DNA from 3 places in the Arthrobacter sp. P1_B11 genome. Region 3 is predicted to be linked to each of the others. Evidence: predicted binding sites of a transcription regulator. Region 3 holds the regulator's gene; each other region holds the start of a gene.
What was found. Region 3 encodes HrcA, which represses chaperone genes, less so after heat shock. Its sites were predicted from a motif close to TTNGCACTCGNNNNNNNCGAGTGCNAA; they were not measured.
Positions count from the first base shown of each region.

Region 1 (6,539 bases), on a different contig from region 3:
CGCGGGCTCACCCGCGAACTGAAGATGCTCGGAGACGCGCTGCGGCATACGGCGGCCGGTGGAGCACTCGAAAAAACGGCCTACCCGGAACTGATGGAGCGGCTGGAGCGGCTGGTGGCGGACACCCAGACCCTCCAGACGTTGCCTGAACGCACACTCCTCATCGAGAACATGCGCGAGCACGGCCTCGGCGAACTGCTTGCCGACCTCTCGGAGCGGGAGGTCCCGGCGGAGTCCGTCGCGGCGGAGCTTGACCTGGCCTGGTGGCAGTCCGCGCTCGAAGCAATGATCAGCGGCGACGACTACCTCGCCATGTCCGACGGCGGCGCCCTGCGCCAGCTCGAAGCCGAGTACAGACTTGCCGACAACGCCCACATCGCCAGCGGTGCCGGGCGGCTGCGGTGGCAGCTCGCCGAGCGCTGGAGTGCCGGCATCGCGGAGAACCCGCGCCAGGCGGACCTCCTCCGGAGCCTCCTCAAGGACGGGCGGGTCACCCTTGCGGCGCTCACGGCCCAGGCTCCCGCGCTGGTTCCCATGCTGGTACCTGTCTGGTCGGTCAGCCCGTACCTTATGACCGGTCTCCTGCCGGCCGAGCAGAAGTTTGACGCCGTGGTGATTCTCGACGCCGAAGCGACCTCGCTCCAGGCGGTCCTGCCCGCCGTGGCCCGGGCCAAGCAGGTTATTGCCTTTGGCGACGACAAGATTGCGAGCCCCCGTTCCTTCACGGTGGCGGTGGAGCGGCTCGCTGCCGGGGAACCGACGCACCAGAGTGTGGGGAGCGCCTTCAGCGCCCTTGCCGAGGTCTTGCCGATGTGGCGGCTGCGGTCCGTCTACCGCGCGGTGGACGAGGACCTCGTCCTGCAGCTCAGCAAGGGTTTTTACGACGGCGGCCTCCGCCGGCTGCCCGAAGGCCAGTCCGCGACTGGGCTGGACCGTGCCCTGCTGGTGGAGTACCTGCCCGACGGCACGGGACTGCCGAGCGCGGACCACGAGGGCGTGGAGTCGGTAGTGGCCGAAGTGAACCGGGTGGTGGAGCTGGTGTTCGAACACGCCCGCTTCCGTCCCCGCACGTCCCTTGCAGTCGTCACCGCCAGCTTGCGGCACGCCGCGAGGATCGGCGAGGCGATCCGAACGCAACTGCCCAACTATCCGATGCTCGCCGAATTCTTCACCGCGGGCGAGGAATCGTTCCGCGTCGTGGATCTGGAGCGTGCCCAGGGTCTGGTCCGCGACCATGTGATTTTCTCCCCCGGCTATGGCCGGACGCCCCACGGCCGGGCACTCCATAACTTTGGTCCGCTCTCTGCCGAGGGCGGCCGTGCCAAGTTTGCCCTGGCAATGACCCGCGCCCGCCAGTCCCTGCATGTCCTGACGTGCTTCAAGCCGGAAGACCTTGACCGGACCCGGCTGGCACACGGAGCCGTGGACCTCTATGAGTTGCTTGACCGGGAAATCGCCGGCAACACCGACCTCGGGACTCCGGCTTCCCGCGCCGCGGCCAGCGAGCAGGCGCTCGGGGCAGATCCTCTCGTGGCCGACCTGGGCGACCGGCTCCGGGCACGCGGGGCTCGCGTCTGGCACCAGTACGACGGTGTCATCGACGTCGTGGCCGCTGCCGACCCCCTGAGCACGATGGGCCAGGACGAGGCCGAGATTCCGCGCCCGGTAGCCATCGAGTCTGACGGCACCGAGCAGTACCGGCAGATGACGGTCCGTGAACGCAGCAGGCTGCGCCCGCAGCTTCTGGAGCGCCTCGGCTGGCGGTATATGCCGCTGTGGACGATTGAGGTGTTCACGGATCCATCGGCGTGCGCTGACCGGATCGGCGGCTACCTCGGACTCGAGAAGCCGGCTCGTCCCGTCAGGTCCGCGGCGGGGCCGGGCTTCCTCGATGACGACGTCACAAGCCTGGCGGGATCCTATGAGCCGTCGGCGGATCAGGAGCCGTACCGGCAAGACCCGGACCAGGACTACGTCGACGATGAGGACCGGGACGACGACGATAGGGGCGGCGTGGACACCCCGGATCAGGACGAGGTAGAAAACGGCGCCGAGAACGATTACGACGGTGATACCGAGGACAGGCAGGAGAGAGCGCAGTGAATCGTGATGCAGTGAACAATGAATCCAGCCCGGGTTCAACGCCTCCCACTCACACTGCGGCTCCCACTCCGGCGAAGCCATCGGGTCCGCTGGAACCGGGCAGCGCGGTGCCCAACAAAGCGTCTGAGGACGATCCCAGGGCCTGGGGCGACTCTGAATCCGACAACGACCATGATGCCTGGCTCAAGGAGCAGAAGCCGCCGCACTGGGGCTAGCCGTAGCTGAGTTCATGCGGTGTCACGGGCCTGGGCCCACGAGTACGAAAAAGAGTTTTCCTTGCGTTGACGCCCCCGCCAGGGCGCTTGCCTCGGCCGGGGTGGCGGCCACCACCATCAAACCGTCGGAGTCCCCGGAGCTGAGCCACTGTCCGTCCTGGCCCTCCTCGGCCGAGGTCCACAGTACGGGCACCGCCGTGGCGAGAACTTTGGAAGCCGCCTTCTGCTCATAACCACTGCCGCTGGTGAGTACGACGTTGACGAGCTGGCCGGGGGAGACGAGCCGGATTGACGAGGGGTCCGCCATCCGCAGCGGCACGGCGGCTGAGCCGGGTGGAGCGCCGGTAAGCAGGCCGGGCCCCACCAGCTGGGCGTCTGTGAAGAGTTGCCCCATCCGGAGCGGTGCGGCCAGTTGCTTGCCATTCAGTCCCGTTGCTTCCGTAAATGTTCCAGCGGAGAGCATGGAGGGCAGAACATTGATGGCGGCCAGGTCTGTGCTGCCAAGCGTAGCCCCGGCCGGCAGGTCCCGTGCGGCGGCGAGAGCCGAGACTGTGTGTGCGGGGGCCGGGGTCAGCTGGTGGACGGCGATTCCGGCCGCCCCACAGAGCAGTAGCGCCACAGCCAGGCGGCGGTTGCGGTTCAGCCAGGCTGTCAGGCGGCCGGTCCCGGACCGCCCGGTCCGGGGCACGGCATTGCGCTGGTTGCTGCGGGCGGCGGGACGGGAGGCCCTGAGGGGAAACAATCCGATGGCTGGCATGCTGCCACGCTACGGAGCCGCCGCTCGTCAGCAACAGGTGACTGCCGCTCTATGTGGAAAACGTAAATGTGGTGGAAAACGTCCACAGGCAGGCAAGCCCCTACGCGGGAAATTGCGCTTTACTCAAAACTGCGTCTTGCACAAGACTGCGTTCTGCAAAAAACTGGGCGCTACGAAGTACGCGGTCAGCTCAGCTGGCGGCAGCGGCAGGCGCGCTCGAGGGAGCGGCGGCCGCCGGCGATGACGTGGCGGGCGACGGTGAGACCGTGCTGCCCTTGGCGTCGCGCGAGTCCGTCCGGTAAAAACCGGAGCCCTTGAAGACGACGCCGACGCTGTTGAACTTCTTGCGCAGGGTCCCCTGGCATTCGGGGCAGGACGTCAGAGTGCTGTCGGTGAATGACTGCACGATGTCAAAGGCATGGCTGCAATCCTTGCAGGCATAGGCATACGTGGGCACTGTAGATCCTCCTCTTGGACAAACGACAGGTCCAGTGCTGCCAAGTCGCCATCTCCGGGAAGATACTGGACGGAATTCCGTGCCGGAAATGGCTCCATTAGCAGTCGCAGGGCCTGAGTGCCAATTCTATCACCTTGCTGCGGTAACCATCATGTCAGTTGGACCACACCGGAGGGTGTGAGCACCGCGTCGACGGGGCGGTCAAAGCTTTCAACAGGAATGCTCGAGGCGGGCAGGAGCTCGGAATCATAGATGACCGCGGCCCTTGGTGCGTGCACGCCGGTTGCGTCCATGGCTGCCAGGAACTTGTCGTAGTATCCGCCGCCCTGACCGATCCTGTTGCCGCTTCCGTCCACGGCTGTGGCAGGCAGGAACATCCCTGCCACATCCCCGACGGCCTCCAGCCCGTGCCGTTCCCCTGCCGGTTCCTCGATGGGGGCGTACCTGCTGCGGACAAATTCGGTGGCAGGATTCCAGAGGACCCAGCTGAGAGCACGGTCAGGTTCGCAGACTGGCAGCAGCACCTTGTAGCCAGCCTGGAAGAGCGCCGTTATGAGCGGGAGCGTAGGCGGCTCGAAGGCCACGCCCAGGTAGGCAGTGAATGTCGCCGGTCTGCCGGCTGCGATGCTGTCCGCCCAGGACAGCCCATGAACGGCGATTCCGGCTCCCGCGGCGGACAGGACGCCGGGCTGCATTCCCACCCGGATCTTCCGGTGCCGGGAGCGGATCTCATCCTTTGATGGCGGGGTCTCTGGTGACATGGTGCCTCATTCCTTGTCGCGCGGAATCCCACCGGGCCACTGCCGGAAGCATTTACCGTATGAATGTTCCCTCCGATACATTAGTCCAGTGACTTCCACTAAGCCTTCAGTCCGCAAGGCCGTCATCCCCGCTGCGGGACTCGGCACCAGGTTCCTGCCTGCCACCAAGGCCATGCCCAAGGAGATGCTGCCGGTGGTGGACAAGCCCGCCATCCAGTACGTCGTCGAAGAGGCCGTCAAGGTGGGCCTCAATGACATCCTCATGATCACCGGCCGGAACAAGCGCGCCCTGGAAGACCACTTCGACAGGGTTCCCTCGCTGGAGTCAATGCTGGAAGCCAAGGGCGACACCACCAAGCTCGAATCCATCCAGGCGGCCAGCAACCTCGGCGACATCCACTACGTCCGCCAGGGCGACCCCATGGGCCTTGGCCACGCCGTACTGCGTGCAAAGCAGCACGTCGGCTACGAGCCGTTCGCGGTCCTTCTTGGGGATGACCTCATCGATGCACGGGACGAGCTGCTCAGCACCATGATCGAGGTTCAGGCCAAGACCGGCGGCTCCGTCGTCGCCCTGATCGAGGTGGAACCTTCCCAGATCAGTGCCTACGGCTGCGCCGACATCGACGAAACCGACATGAACGGTTACGTGCGGATCCGCAAGCTTGTGGAGAAGCCCGACGTCGACGAAGCGCCGTCAAACCTGGCCGTGATTGGCCGCTACGTGCTCCACCCTGCCGTCTTCGACGTCCTCGAAAAGACGGAACCGGGCAGGGGCGGGGAAATCCAGCTCACTGATGCACTTCAGGAACTTGCCGCGGGGACCGGCGAGGGCTACGGCGTGTACGGCGTGGTGTTCCGCGGCCGCCGGTACGACACCGGGGACAAGCTCAGCTACCTCAAGGCCTGTGTCCAGCTGGCCATCGACAGCGACGACCTGGGCCCCGGCCTGCGCGAGTGGCTGCCCGAGTTCGCCGCCAGCCTGACCAAGTAACTCCCCATGAGGGGCAGCCACATCTGGCCGGTCACCCTGGAGTGCGGGGACCTTGTCCTGCGCCCTATCAGATACCGGGACCGCAGGGAATGGACAGAGGTCCGTTCACGCAACACTGAGTGGCTGGCACCCTGGGAGGCTTCCAACCCCGCGCCGGGCGGTGCTCTCCCTGATTACCGGCAGATGGTGCGGTCCCTGAATGCCCAGGCCACCCAGGGGACGGCACTGCCATTCGTGATCACGGCATGGACTCCAGGCTTCCGCGATCCCGTCATCGTTGGGCAACTGACGGTCTCCTCCATCGTGTGGGGCTCTGCCATGATGGCCACGCTCGGCTACTGGGTGGATGAGTCGCGGGCGGGGCAGGGAATCGCTCCGACCGCGGTGGCCATGGCCACGGACCATTGCTTCCGCGCTCTGGGGCTGCACCGCATGGAAATCAACATCCGCCCCGAAAACGGGCCGAGCCTGCGTGTCGTGGAAAAGCTTGGCTTCCGCGACGAAGGCTACAGGCCGCGGTTCCTGCACATCAACGGCGAATGGGCGGACCACCGCACGTTTGCCTTGACTTCGGAGGAAGTTCCGGAGGGCCTTCTCAGCAGATGGCTGCGCACGAGGCCCGCCTGACAGGGACATGCCGCGACTTTTTCGTCATAAGTCCAATGATTTGAGAGCCCGGGAGCGACACACCGAGACGAATGCCACAAGAGGTCACCTATTCCTCATACGGTTTTGTGTGTGGACTTCCCTCTTAGCAGCTCAGTCATCCTTGTGGTCGCTGTCGCGCTCTGGATTGTGTGGGTTGCCCCTTACGTGCTCCGAAATGGCCGGCATCAGTTCCAGGCTGCCGGCGATCTGACGCTGGAGCCCGTCGACCACGAAACTGCAAACCCGCAAGCCGGAACGGTCCTTCATATGGCCGCCCAGCAGGAGAACCCCATGGACACCAGGAAGAGCAGCGAATCCGCAGCAGGCGTTGCGCCGGGCAAACCCGGCCGCGAGCCTGCCGTCAAGGACGGAGGCGCCTTCCGGATCCGGTATGGGCGGACCGCCATCGCCCTGGCCGGGCTCCTGTTCTTCGCTACGGCCGTCGTGTCGGGAGTGCTGCGGATCTTTGGGCTCGGAAACGGCTGGCTTCCAGCAGTGTCGTTCCTGGCGGGCATCGCCGCCGTCGTTCTTCTCCGCAGGCTCGCTGTGCGGGATCGCCGCAAGAAGGTGAACGCCGCGTTTACTGCAGCCATGGGTGCCCCTG
Region 1 covers NZ_JBFTZQ010000001.1:43,659-50,197, forward strand. Annotated here, with positions in the region: gene AC1D14_RS00180 (AAA family ATPase) at 1-2,103, shown strand, start outside; gene AC1D14_RS00185 (hypothetical protein) at 2,100-2,318, shown strand; gene cpaB (Flp pilus assembly protein CpaB) at 2,341-3,075, opposite strand; gene AC1D14_RS00195 (FmdB family zinc ribbon protein) at 3,266-3,532, opposite strand; gene AC1D14_RS00200 (5-formyltetrahydrofolate cyclo-ligase) at 3,682-4,293, opposite strand; gene galU (UTP--glucose-1-phosphate uridylyltransferase GalU) at 4,382-5,287, shown strand; gene AC1D14_RS00210 (GNAT family N-acetyltransferase) at 5,294-5,914, shown strand; gene AC1D14_RS00215 (hypothetical protein) at 6,026-6,539, shown strand, end outside.
Region 1: a site for HrcA is predicted at 3,630-3,656, ahead of AC1D14_RS00195 (FmdB family zinc ribbon protein). Genes of this name have one in related genera too.

Region 2 (6,539 bases), on a different contig from region 3:
CAGTCACAACGGTTCCGGCCGCAGGGTATGTTGCCGTCGCCCTCGTCCTCGGTGAATTCCCCAAGGCGGCGGGCTCTGCCCTGCAGCTCCTGGTAAACCCGGGCGGCATCGTGGCAGCCGCCGTCGCCGTCCTGTATTTCTACCGCCTGGCCACGAAGCGGCTGCCCGACGGCACGGCGGCACGGCTGCGGCGCCAGGCCCTGCGGTCACAACGCTAGGCACGATCCGATCGTCAGCCTGCGTCGAGGGCAGCGTTCACGAGCTTGGCCAGTTCGGGTGCGGACGCGGCAGTGACCGCTCCGACGGGACCGGTTTTCGCCACCGTGGCAGCCAGGGTTCCCTTGATTCCGGTGACGGTGACCAAGGCCTGTTTCTGTCCGTTGGGAAGGGTCTGGATGGTCAGAGCGCTGGTGGACTTATCGACCTTCACAGCCGCCTCAAGCGGCTTCATGTCACTGGTGATTTTCTGCCCCTTCAATTCGATCGTGAACTTGGAGCACTCTTGGAGCGCCACCGCGCTCTTCTCAAACTGCGTCGTCATCACCGCAGGGTCCTTGACAGCGAAAACGGTCACGACCGTTGCCGTTTTGGCCTTCGCTGCCAGGCTTGCGCCTGCCGCGTAGGTGCTGCCGTCGGGTACCTGGCTGTTGTTGTCGGCCAGCACGCCGCAAACCTTTGGGGTGATGACCGCGGTTTTGAGCAGTTCCCGGGCTGCTATCAGCCGCTGATCGATTTGCGCTGCCGGGACAACAGTCAGGGGCTGCCCCTGAGCATCCTTGAGCCCGGCGACGATTGAGGTGAGTTCGTCGTTGGTGTAGGCCTTGGCCGCCGGAGTCAGGGCCGGGCCTGACGAGGACGTGTTCGCGGGCGGTGCGGAGGTGCCTGCCTGGTTGGAGCCGCCGCAGCCACTCAGGCTTATCGCGGCTGCCATGACGAGCGCGGATGTGGTGATCGATTCCTCAATTCGCCCCGGCCGGCGCGATTGATCAGAGCCTACAACTCCGGGCAAGACTGCACTAGGGCTGGGTTCTCCTGAACCGTGACTGTGAAGCTTCCGTCCGAGCGCGTCCCCAGGTCGGCGAAAGGGGGTTGTCGATGGTGCAATGTTCGCCATCGACAAGGGCCGGCCCAGCTGCTGCTGGACCGGCCCTTTCTTGGCACTACCGCGGTGAGCGGGACCGCTGTTCGCGGGGCTGCAGCCTAGTGGCTGTGGCCTGCGTGCTGGTCTTCGTCGGCCGGCTTCTCCACCACGAGGGTCTCGGTGGTGAGAACCAGCGCGGCAATGGAAGCCGCGTTGCGCAGGGCTGCACGGGTGACCTTGACGGGGTCGATGACGCCCGCCGCGATCAGGTCCTCGTACTCGCCGGACTTGGCGTTGAAGCCGTTGTTGTTCTCCAGCTCGGCAACCTTGGCCGTGACGACGTATCCGTCGAAACCGGCGTTCTGGGCAATCCAGCGCAGCGGCTGGACCAGTGCGCGGCGGACGATGCCCACAGCTGCAGCTGCGTCGCCCTGGAGGGCCGTAACAGACGGGTCCTCATCGAGTGCCTTCAGTGCGTGGATGAGAGCCGAACCGCCGCCCGCCACGATGCCTTCTTCGAGGGCAGCGCGGGTGGAGGACACTGCGTCCTCGATGCGGTGCTTCTTCTCCTTCAGCTCGACCTCGGTGGCTGCGCCGACCTTGATCACGCCGATGCCGCCGGAAAGCTTGGCCAGGCGTTCCTGGAGCTTTTCCCGGTCCCAGTCGGAGTCGGTGCGGGTCAGCTCGGCGCGCAGCTGGGCAACGCGTGCTGCAACATCCTCGGCGGAGCCGGCACCGTCAACGATGGTGGTGTTGTCCTTGGTGACCGTGATGCGCCGGGCGGTACCCAGCACCTCGAGGCCGACGGAATCCAGGCTCAGGCCCAGTTCCTGGGAGACAACCTGCGCACCGGTGAGCGTGGCGATGTCCTGCAGCATGGCCTTGCGGCGGTCACCGAAGCCCGGTGCCTTGACGGCAACGACGTTCAGGGTGCCGCGGATGCGGTTGACGATCAGCGTGGAGAGGGCCTCGCCGTCGATGTCCTCAGCAATGATGAACAGCGGCTTGGAGCTCTCCAGCGCCTTTTCCAGCAGCGGCAGGAATTCCTGGACGGCGGAGATCTTGCCCTGGTTGATGAGGATGAGGGCGTCCTCGAGGACGGCTTCCTGGCGTTCAGCGTCGGTGACGAAGTACGGGGACAGGTAGCCCTTGTCGAACTGCATGCCCTCGGTGAGGACCAGCTCGGTCTGCGTGGTGGAGGACTCCTCGATGGTGATCACACCATCCTTGCCGACCTTGCCGAATGCCTCGGCCAGGAGCTCGCCGATCTCGTCGCTCTGGGCGGAGATGGCTGCCACGCTGGCAACCTGGGTGCCTTCAACAGGACGGGCGTTCTCGAGGAGGCGTGCGGCAACGGCTTCAACCGCGACCTCGATGCCGCGCTTGATCTGGCCCGGCGCGGCGCCGGCAGCAACGTTGCGCAGGCCTTCCTTGACCAGGGCCTGTGCCAGCACGGTGGCGGTGGTGGTTCCGTCGCCGGCGACGTCGTTGGTCTTGGTGGCTACTTCCTTGGCCAGCTGCGCGCCAAGGTTTTCGTACGGGTCATCCAGCTCGATTTCCCGGGCGATGGTCACGCCGTCATTGGTGATCGTGGGGGCGCCCCACTTCTTGTCCAGCACGACGTTGCGGCCGCGGGGACCAAGTGTCACCTTGACCGTGTTGGCGAGCTTGTCGATGCCGGCTTCAAGCGACCGGCGGGCAGCGTCGTTAAACGCAAGCTGCTTTGCCATGGTTTTGTCCTTTCAAGACAGAAACCCCGTGCTGCCGATCGGTCAGACCAGATCAGCGGCACGGGGATTCAAAGAGTTACTTTACGACGATCGCCAGAACGTCGCGGGCAGACAGCACGAGGTACTCTTCGCCGCCGGTCTTGACTTCAGTTCCGCCGTACTTGGAGTAGATAACGACGTCGCCGATGGCTACGTCGACCGGAACGCGGTTGCCGTTGTCGTCAAAGCGGCCGGGGCCTACTGCAACAACTTCGCCTTCCTGCGGCTTTTCCTGTGCGGAGTCCGGGATGACCAGGCCGGAAGCCGTGGTCTGCTCGGCTTCGAGCGGGCGGACAACAATACGATCCTCAAGAGGCTTAATAGAGACCGACACTCGGACCTCTCCTTTTCGTCAGCAAATTCATGGACAGTAAAACTGTTGCGCCTTGGCGGCAGACCGTCGTCGCGGTGCCGGCAGCAGCCAGGCTGGCAGTTCTTCATGTGTTAGCACCCTCCTAGGGAGAGTGCTAATGACGACTCTATGTAAGTGGTTAGCACTCGGTCAAGGTGAGTGCCAGAATTTCGTCCGCGGTGAACAGCCGGTGCGCTGCCGTCAGCGGTCGGTGAGGGCGTCGAACCCCACGTCTTCGCCGCCGTCGTCGTCGCCGTCCGGCGCGTTCTTGCGCTGGCGGACGAGAATGACGGCGGAGGCGGCGGCCGTGAGCGCCGAGACGATGAGGATGACAACGCCGCCGATGCGGACCCCCGAGTACAGCTCCCGGATCTGGCGCGCCTCGTCGGTCGCGTCGTTGATGTCCTTGCCGCCCACCGAATAGACGGTGGCGTTGAAGGAGTCCAGCAGGAAGATGATCACCAGGAGCACGAGGCAGACGACGGCGACGGCGGCGCCGGCGATCAGCGCGGTGCGCGCGTACCGGGCCAGATGCGAAAACCGGGCCAGGCCGGTGCGGCTGCGGTCAGGCTGATCGGGGCTGGGCGTTGCGCTTGGTTCCATTCAGACCACCCTATCGGCAAGCGGCCGGCGGGCACTCCACTAGGCTTGATTGCATGTCTGACGCACCGCAGGACCAGATCGCACAGCTCCTCACCGAAGAAGGATGGCAGCTGCTGGCCTCGCTGGGTCCGTACCGCGAGGACCAGTCCTTTGCGCTCAACTCAAGCCTCCGCAAGGCGGGGCACTCCCCCGACCTCGTGTCCGCAGTACTCACCCAGTCCCGGCTGCGGACCAGGGCGGAAGGAAAGTTTGGCGAGTTCGCCCGCCAGATGCTGTTCACGCAGGCGGGCCTCGAGCAGGCCACCCGGCTCAACGTGGCGGCCAGGCATGCCCAGCGCTTCGCCCAGGCGGGCGTGCGGCACGTTGCCGATCTCGGCTGCGGCCTGGGCGCGGATTCCATGGCGCTGGCGTCGCTGGACATCGCCGTGACTGCCGTGGAGGTCGATGAGACCACCGCCGCGTGCGCCACCATCAACCTCATCCCGTTTCCGCACGCCACGGTGGTGCATTCGGACGCGACGTCGGTTTCCCTCGGTGACGCGGACGGCGTCTGGCTGGATCCGGCGCGGCGCACTACATCCACATCCGGGACTAAGAGGATCTGGGACCCTGAGGCCTTTTCGCCTCCGCTGTCCTTCGTCGAGTCGCTCGCCGCATCAGGGCTCGCAGTGGGTGTCAAGATGGGCCCCGGCATGCCGCACGACTCCGTGCCGGCCGGCTGCGAGGCGCAGTGGGTCTCGGTGGGCGGCGACGTCACCGAGGTCTCGCTCTGGTTCAATGCGGTGGCCCGGGCCGGGGTGCGGCGGGCGGCGCTGCTGCTCGGACCGCAGGGGGCGGCGGAACTCACCAGCGCGGAGGATTTCGGCGGCGGCCCGGCGGCTCCTGTGGGGCCCGTGGAGGGCTATCTCTACGAACCTGACGGCGCCGTGATCCGCGCCGGCCTCGTGGCGGACCTGGCCCTGCAGCTGGGCGGACACCTCGTGGATGAACATATTGCCTACATTTGTGCCCCGGCTCTGGTGGACACCCCCTTCGCCCGCGCCTACAAAGTCCTGGAGGTCATGCCGTACAGCGTGAAGGGACTCAAAGCCTGGGTGAAGCAGAACGGCATCGGCGTGCTGGACATCAAGAAGCGCGGCACGTCCGTCACTCCGGAGGAGCTCCGGAAGCAGCTCCTCCCGGCGGGGAAGGGCAGCGGGAAAAAAGCAGGAAAAAAGACGGCCACCCTGGTCCTCACCAGGATCGGTGAGGACCGAGTGACCGTCTCCGTGGAGCCGGTCCAGCCGGGCTAAGCCCTTCCAGGGCCCTACCAAGCGTTCGCTACTGCGCGCGCACGAACGCTTCGGCGTCCCGCACCTGCTCGTCGGTGGGGCGGATGCCGGTATACAGCACGAACTGTTCCAGCGCCTGGATGGTGGCCACTTCCGCGCCGGTGATGACCTGTTTGCCGGCCGCCCGCGCCGCCTTGATAAGAGGCGTCTCTGCCGGCAGGGCCACGACATCGAACACCACCTTGGCGGCCTCGACGGCTTCGACGGGGAAGGACAGCGAGCCGGCCTCAGGGCCACCGGCCATGCCGACCGGCGTGACGTTGATGACCAGGTCCGCCGTGGCGCCGCCGAGCTCGGCGCTCCACTGGAATCCGTAGAGACCGGCGAGCGCCCGGCCGGCGGTCTCGTTCCGGGCGATGATGGTGACGTCCTTGAAGCCGGCGTCCCGCAGTGCCGCCGCGGTGGCCTTGGCCATTCCGCCGGCGCCCTTGAGCAGCACCGAGGATTCCGCGGGCACCGCGTTGCGTTCCAGCAGCTGCTCGATCGCGGTGTAGTCGGTGTTGTAGGCGGTGAGGCGGCCGCCGTCGTTGACGATGGTGTTCACCGAATCGATGGCCTTGGCTGACGGGTCCATGGCGTCGACGAGGGCGATCACGTCTTCCTTGTACGGCATGGAGACGGCGCAGCCCCGGATGCCGAGGCCGCGGACGCCCGCGATCGCCTGGGCCAGGTCGGTGGGCGCGAACGCTTTGTAGATCCAGTTCAGTCCGAGCTGGTCGTACAGGTAGTTATGGAAGCGGGTCCCGTTGTTGCTCGGCCGGGCCGAGAGCGAGATGCACAGGGTCATGTCTTTATTCAGAATCGGCACCCCTCCATTAAACGGGCATGCTGCCGGCTGCCACCCCCGGCAGGCCGGACGGCTCGCGGAATCTCTGGTTTGTGACGCTCGGCGGCACTTTCGAGACGGCGGCCTTTCGGGACGGCGGGCGTCAGGGACAGCCGGAACCCTGGCGGTAAGGTCCGACGGCGGCCGGCAGCTTGCCGGGGGCCGTCGCCTTGCCGGCCAGCACCGCCAGCAGGGCCCGGAAGGCGCCGGGCGTCCGGCCGTACAGTGCCACTTTGGTGGGTGCGGAAGACCCGGCCAGCGGCCACGGCGCGTCGAGTGCCACGGCGATGTCTCCGCCCGCAGGAACGCCGCCGTATCCGATCAGGGTGACCAGCGGTCCTGCACCCAGCGCGATGCCCGCGTCCCTGGCAGCAGCGGCAAAGAGCGCCCTGTCCGGAGCCGTCCCGCCCGTCACCCGCAGCCGGCCAGGAACCAGCGGACCCCGGCATTGCCCCGCGAGGACCGTGACGGCCCGGGCGGACACTCTTGCCGACACGCTCCCGGCGCTGCCCGGAAGAGCGTTGAGCTGCGCTGGCTTCGTCCGTCCGCGCCAGATCATCATGGTGACCACGCGGCG
Region 2 covers NZ_JBFTZQ010000001.1:21,673-28,211, reverse strand. Annotated here, with positions in the region: gene AC1D14_RS00130 (DUF389 domain-containing protein) at 1-218, shown strand, start outside; gene AC1D14_RS00125 (hypothetical protein) at 233-931, opposite strand; gene groL (chaperonin GroEL) at 1,201-2,811, opposite strand; gene groES (co-chaperone GroES) at 2,888-3,184, opposite strand; gene AC1D14_RS00110 (hypothetical protein) at 3,404-3,805, opposite strand; gene AC1D14_RS00105 (THUMP-like domain-containing protein) at 3,859-5,097, shown strand; gene AC1D14_RS00100 (shikimate 5-dehydrogenase) at 5,126-5,944, opposite strand; gene AC1D14_RS00095 (glycoside hydrolase family 3 protein) at 6,066-6,539, opposite strand, start outside.
Region 2: a site for HrcA is predicted at 3,342-3,368, ahead of groES (co-chaperone GroES). Genes of this name have one in related genera too.

Region 3 (6,539 bases):
GGGGTTGCTCACCGCTACAGGTTACCGAGGCGGTCCCGCAGCTTCGCGAAGACGCCGCCGCTGGCGGCGAGCTTGCCCTCGGAGAACTGCTCGCCGCGGAGCTTGGCCAGCTGACGCATCAGGTCTTCCTGGGCCGGATCGAGCTTGGATGGCGTCTCGACCTGCAGGTGCACCTTGAGGTCGCCGCGGCCGTAGCCCCGGAGGTGCGTGACCCCGAGGCCGCGGAGGGTGATGATCTCGCCGGACTGGGTACCCGCCTTGACGTCGATTTCCTGCTTTCCGTCGAAGGTGTCCAGGCTCATCTCTGTGCCCAGGGCCGCAGCCGTCATGGGGATGTTGAACGTGGCGTGGAGGTCGTCGCCGTCGCGGACGTAGGTGGGGTCGTTGTTGACCCGGATTTCCACGTAGAGGTCGCCGGAAGGACCGCCGGCCGGGCCGGCTTCGCCCTGCCCGGAAAGCTGGATGCGCGTGCCGGTGGCGACGCCCGCAGGAACCTTGATGGTCAGCGACCGGCGGCTGCGGATGCGGCCCTGGCCGTTGCACTCGTTGCAAGGGTCCTTGATGACGGTGCCAAAGCCTTCGCAGGAACCACAGGGGGCCGTCGTCATGACCTGGCCGAGGATGGAGCGCACTGCGCGCTGGACCTGGCCGCTGCCGCCGCAGATGTCGCAGCGTTCAGGGTGTGTGCCTTCGCGGCAGCAGGAACCCTCGCAGGTGGGGCAGGTGACGGCAGTGTCGACTTCCAGCTTCTTGTTGGCGCCGAAGACTGCGTCACGCAGGTCGATCCGAACGCTGATGAGGGCGTCCTGTCCCCTGCGCACCCGGGAAGCCGGGCCCGAGGTTCCGCCGGCTCCGAAGAAGGTGTCGAATATATCCTGGAACGCGAAGCCCTGGCCGGCGTAATTGCCGCCGCCGAAGCCGTTGTCCGTGCCATTCTCGTTGCCCGTGGTGTCATAGACCCTGCGCTTCTGCGGGTCGGACAGCACTTCGTAGGCGTGGGTGACGGCCTTGAACCGTTCCGAGGCGTCCTCCCCCGGGTTGACGTCCGGGTGCAGGGTGCGGGCCAGCTTGCGGTAGGCCTTTTTGATCTCTTCTCCGGTGGCTTCCGGGGAGACTCCAAGAACGTCGTAGTGGCTGCTCAAAGTTCGTATCTCTTCCTGGTTGTGTTGCCTGGGGTGCGGGGTTCACTGGGCCGTGGGGTCACGGTCCGAGAATCCTCGAAAGGTAGCGGGCCACCGCACGGACGGCGGCCATGGTGGTGGGATAGTCCATCCGGGTGGGCCCAAGGATGCCGATCTTCGCGGTGGCGTCCGGTCCGTAGCCGGTGGCAACCACCGACGCCTCCGCGAGTCCGTCGTAAGGGTTCTCCCTGCCGATGCTCACGGCCACTCCGCGGGGGTCCTGCGCCATGTCGCTGAGGAGGCGCAGCATGACCACCTGCTCCTCGAGGGCCTCGAGAACGGGTCCGATGCTGAGCGGGAAGTCCACGTTGGACCTGGCCAGGTTCGCGGTGCCGGCCATGACCATCCGGTCTTCCCTGCTGCTGTGCGCGAGCCCTTCCAGGGCCTTGCTCAGGGCGACGGCGGCCGGACGCTCCGCCGGAGCGCAGCCCGCCACGACAGCGGCGAGGTGGTGCGGCAGCATGGTCAGTGCTGTGCCTGCGACGCCCGTGAGGAACCGGGTCCGCAGCGCGGTCAGCGTGTCGTCGCCGAGTTCCTGGCCGACGTCGATGACCCGCTGCTCGACCTTCCCGGAGTCGGCGATCAGCACGATGAGGACCTTCCGGGGGGCGAGCTGCACAAATTCAATGTGCCGCACCACGGCGCGGCTCAGGTGCGGGTACTGCACGACGGCGACCTGGTTGGTCAGTTGCGCGAGGAGCCTTACCGTCCGGTCCAGGACGTCGTCGAGGTCGTCGGCCCCCTCCAGCAGTGACTGGATGGCCCGGCGCTCGGCCTGAGACAGAGGTTTGACGGCCGAAATCTGGTCCACGAAGAGCCGGTAGCCCTTGTCGGTGGGAATCCTGCCGGCGCTGGTGTGCGGAGCGGTGATGAGCCCCTCGTCTTCGAGCGCCGCCATGTCATTGCGGATGGTGGCGCTTGAGACCCCAAGATGGTGGCGCTCGACGAGGGCTTTCGATCCCACGGGCTCCCGGGAATGGACATAGTCCTCGACAATGGCGCGCAGCACCTCGAGCTTGCGTGGCTCGCTCACAGTCCACCTCCGATCGACCGTTACTGGGCAGGGGCAGGGGGCGCCCGACAAACCCATCGTTAGCACTCGACATGCCTAAGTGCTAACAAGTCTAATATGAGACCGCCCGTTGTTAGCATTGGTACCGCTCCGGGCGAAATTCCGGGCAGATTCCGCCGGAGGCCGGTTCCAGGCCCGTGGCGGCAACTTCCTAGTGCAAAGCGGTGTGAACTATGCATTACCAGACCTGGGGCCCGCAGGACATTGCAGCGCCCGCCAAGAACGATTTGCCGGAGGTCCCGGTCGAGCGCGGAATGGTGCTGGAAGACGTCCAGTCCGGCTGGGTCGGGGCGGTGACGCGAGTGGAGAAGTCCGGCGGCATGCACGTCGTGGCGCTCGAGGACCGCCGCGGCAAGTCACGGTCCTTCAGGCTCGGGTTCGGGTTCCTGCTGGAGGGCAGGCCCATCCGGCTAATGCCGCCGGCACCGGCGGCCAAACGCGCAGGTTCCGCCACGGCCGCCCGCACGGCTTCGGGTTCGGTCCGGGTGGAGGGCCAGCGTGCCCAGGTTGCCAAGGCCAGCCGCATCTGGGTGGAAGGCAAGCACGACGCCGAACTGGTGGAAAAAGTCTGGGGCGACGACCTCCGGGTGGAGGGAATCGTCGTCGAGCCCCTGCACGGCATCGACGACCTGGCCGGCGCGGTTGCCGCGTTCCGCCCAGGTCCCGGGCGGAGGCTGGGGGTCCTTGTGGACCACCTCGTCTCGGATTCCAAGGAGTCCAGGATCGCAGAAGCCGTCATGGCCTCGCCCGGTGCGGCCGGGAACGTGCTCATTGTGGGCCACCCGTACGTGGATGTCTGGCAGGCCATCAGGCCGTCCGTCCTGGGCATCGCGCAGTGGCCGGTGGTCCCCAGGGGCACCGACTGGAAGACCGGGATCCTCACGGCCTTCGGCTGGCCGCACTCCACGAAGGAAGACATCGGCCTGGGCTGGCAAAAGCTCCTCGGTGCGGTCCGGACCTACGCCGATCTGGAACCGGCCCTGCTGGGCCGGGTGGAAGAGGTCATCGACTTCCTTACGGTGCCCTAGGGACCTGCCGGGACCGCCGATTTCGACGCCCGGCCCCATCCAAAGACCGTTTATTACCCGGCCGCGATCTCTTCGACAGCCTGGGCTAGAGCCTTCATGGATTCAGGACCACCATGCCCCTCGCCCTCGACGATGACGAGATGGCTGCCTTTCCAGCGCTGGTGAAGCTTCCAGGCGGTGATGACAGGGCCGCTGATGTCCCGGCGACCATGAATGAGGTAGCCGGGAATTCCGTCGAGCTCATGAACCCGCCGCATGATTTCCTGCCCTTCAGCCAGGAATCCGTCGTTGGACCAATAGTGGGTGACCAGCAGCGCGAACGTCATGCGCTCGCGCTCGTCGTCGAACATGGGGCCAGGCTGCCAGTACGGGTCCAGGGAAATGTGCGTGGACTCCCAGCGCTCCCAGGCCAAGGCGGCGGACCGGGCATCGTCGCGGTCCACACCGGCCAGCCGGCGGGCGTAGGCATCCACTACACGTTCGCCCGGGTTTGCCTTGGCGGCATGTGCGAAGTCCTCCCAGGCTTCGGGGAAGATACGTCCGACGCCGTCGGTGATCCACCCCACCTCGTCGCGGCTTGTCGCTGTGACCGCCACCAATCCGATGCCAAGTACCCGATCAGGATGCCTGAGCGCGTAGGCGAGAGCGAGCGTGCTGCCCCACGAGACGCCGGTGACAATCCACTTCTGGATTCCGAGGTGCCCGCGCACCGCTTCGATGTCGTCGAGCAGGGCCTGCGTGGTGTTCTGGGACAGGCGGCCGAGGTCGTCCTGGACTGTCGGAAGGCTTTTTCCGCACCCGCGCTGGTCCAAACCTATGGTCCAAAACCGGGCCGGGTCGTGTCGCTTCCGGTAGCCCCCTTTGCCAAGGGAGCCGCCTGGGCCTCCGTGCAGGTACAGGACCGGCACACCTTTGGGATCCCCTGTGCCTTCCCAGTAGATCTTCGCGTGGGGTACGTCCACCCAGCCGTTAGTTGTCTCCGCGCCCTCATCGATCACCCGCTCAACGATATGGGAACATTGGCGCTTGTCACGGTCGGCAGGCCATCGCAGCGAACCCTGAACGATGCCGGCCCAAGGCGCCAGCTCCGGCGTATCATGGGTCGCGGAACGGAAGGTAAGCGGGGCCGGTTAGCATGACCAACGATCACGAACGCAACGAAGCGCCGGCGGGAAACGTTGCTCTCGTGACCGGTGCAAGCCGGGGAGTCGGCCGGGGCATCGCACGTGGCCTTCTGGCAGCAGGGTTCCGCGTTTACGGCACTGGCCGCTCGATCGACCAGGCGGACCTGCCGCTGGAGATACGCCGCCTGCAATGCGATCATCTCAACGACGACGAGACTGCACGTGTGTTTGAAGCGATCCGGTCCGAGTGCGGATGCCTCGATCTCCTCGTCAACTGCGCCTGGGGCGGCTACGAGAACATGGTCGAAGGGGGCGCCTTCACGTGGGCTGCGCCGTTCTGGGATCAACCGCCGCATCGCTGGACCGGCATGATGGACGCCGGTGTGCGCGCGGCATTTGTATGTTCGTCGCACGCGGCGCGCCTAATGACGCCGCGGCACCGCGGCTTGATCATCAACATCAGCTTCTGGTCTGCGCAGCGTCACCTCGGCAACACGATCTACGGCATCGCAAAAGCAGCGACGGACAAGATGACGTCCGACATGGCCGTCGAGCTGAAACCGTTCGCTATTCCGGTAATCTCGCTCTATCCCGGCTTGGTTCGAACCGAGTCGGTCCTGGCAGCGGCGGAAAGTGGTGCGTTCGATCTCTCGACCAGCGAAAGTCCTGAGTTCATCGGCCGCGTGATCAATGCGCTGTTCCACGACCCGAAGCTGATCGCGCGGACCGGCCAGGTGCTTGTCGCCGCCGCGGTTGCGAAGGATTTCGGCGTATTGGACATCGACGGAAATTCACCGCCTGCGCTGACACTTGCGGACCTCCATGACGTTCAATAGTTTCCACGCCCCGACGCTCCAAACGCCGCAGTCCCGGCGACCGCCCGCATGAACTACATGGCCCGGCGCTGAGCCGCGGCGGTACATTGTGTGCATGGGACCTCGTGCTTCAGGCCGTCGAGATTTACTCGCTGATCGGCTCTTGGGTGTCGCGGAGTTCAGCCACGCGCACTGGTTCTTCGGCAATCTCTATGAGGCCCTCGTTAAAGTCCCGCACCGGGTCGCGGCCTCGGAAGCAAGCCGTGAACTCCCTCGGTCGCCCTTTGGATCGGGAAGCCCCGGCCGCTACTACGTGCCGATCGCCCCGATCAACGCCCCTGTGGCCATTGCTGCCCTCGTTGCAGGGTGGAATCATTCCAACAGCAGGGTCTGGCTGGTAGTGGCTGCCGCCAGCTCCACGGCCGGTGCGGCCGCTACCGCGTATCTGCTTCGGTTCATCAACCCCGACCTGTTCTTCAGTCCACAACCGCTCAGCCAGCTGCGCCGCAAACCGTTGTTGAGGCGGTGGTACAGGGTCCACGCCCTCAGGCTCACGGCCAGCGCCGTTTCCCTGGCAGCTATCCACCAGGCCCGGACAATTCAACTCAGAAGCCGCATTGGCTGACTGAGCCATCGTCGCCAATCGTCGGGCTGATCAACTTTCGGGACTTCTGTGCCGCCAATCTTAGCGACCCCTCTGGGAATGGAGGCCGGCCGGTTCTGCCCGCCTGCGCAAATGCGTAGCCGCAGGGGCAGAAAGTCAGGTAGAGATTACGCGTGCCCTGCAGACGCATGAGGCGTTGACTGTTAAGAGGGCGGAAGCAATGTTGAAGCCCTTCGGGCTCAGGCCGCCGGCGTCAGGATGGTTTCCGGGCAGGTTCGTCCGGAGCGAGACGGGCCGGCGGCGTGAGTGCCCCAAGTCGCCTACACCCTACTCCACCAATTAGCTAGACTGGCGGCATGACGCCGCAGGAACTCGCTAACCTGGCCCATCTGCGCCGGGCCCGCGACCTGATCGATCGCGAGTACGCCCGGCCCCTTGACGTGCCCACCATGGCCGCCGGCGCCCTCATGTCGCCGGCGCACTTCTCCCGCCAGTTCAAGGCCGCCTACAGCGAGACCCCGTACAACTACCTCATGACGCGGCGGATTGAGCGGGCCATGGCCCTGCTGCGCGCCGGGATGAGCGTGACCGATGCCTGCATGGAGGTCGGTTGCACCTCGCTGGGTTCCTTCAGCTCACGCTTCACCGAGATCGTGGGCATGACACCCAGCGCATACCGGGCCCGCGAACACCATGCAGTGAAGGCTATGCCGTC
Region 3 covers NZ_JBFTZQ010000005.1:160,696-167,234, reverse strand. Annotated here, with positions in the region: gene AC1D14_RS06280 (16S rRNA (uracil(1498)-N(3))-methyltransferase) at 1-12, opposite strand, end outside; gene dnaJ (molecular chaperone DnaJ) at 15-1,142, opposite strand; gene hrcA (heat-inducible transcriptional repressor HrcA) at 1,201-2,214, opposite strand; gene AC1D14_RS06265 (DUF3097 domain-containing protein) at 2,427-3,281, shown strand; gene AC1D14_RS06260 (alpha/beta fold hydrolase) at 3,335-4,279, opposite strand; gene AC1D14_RS06255 (SDR family NAD(P)-dependent oxidoreductase) at 4,417-5,241, shown strand; gene AC1D14_RS06250 (hypothetical protein) at 5,384-5,845, shown strand; gene AC1D14_RS06245 (helix-turn-helix transcriptional regulator) at 6,181-6,539, shown strand, end outside.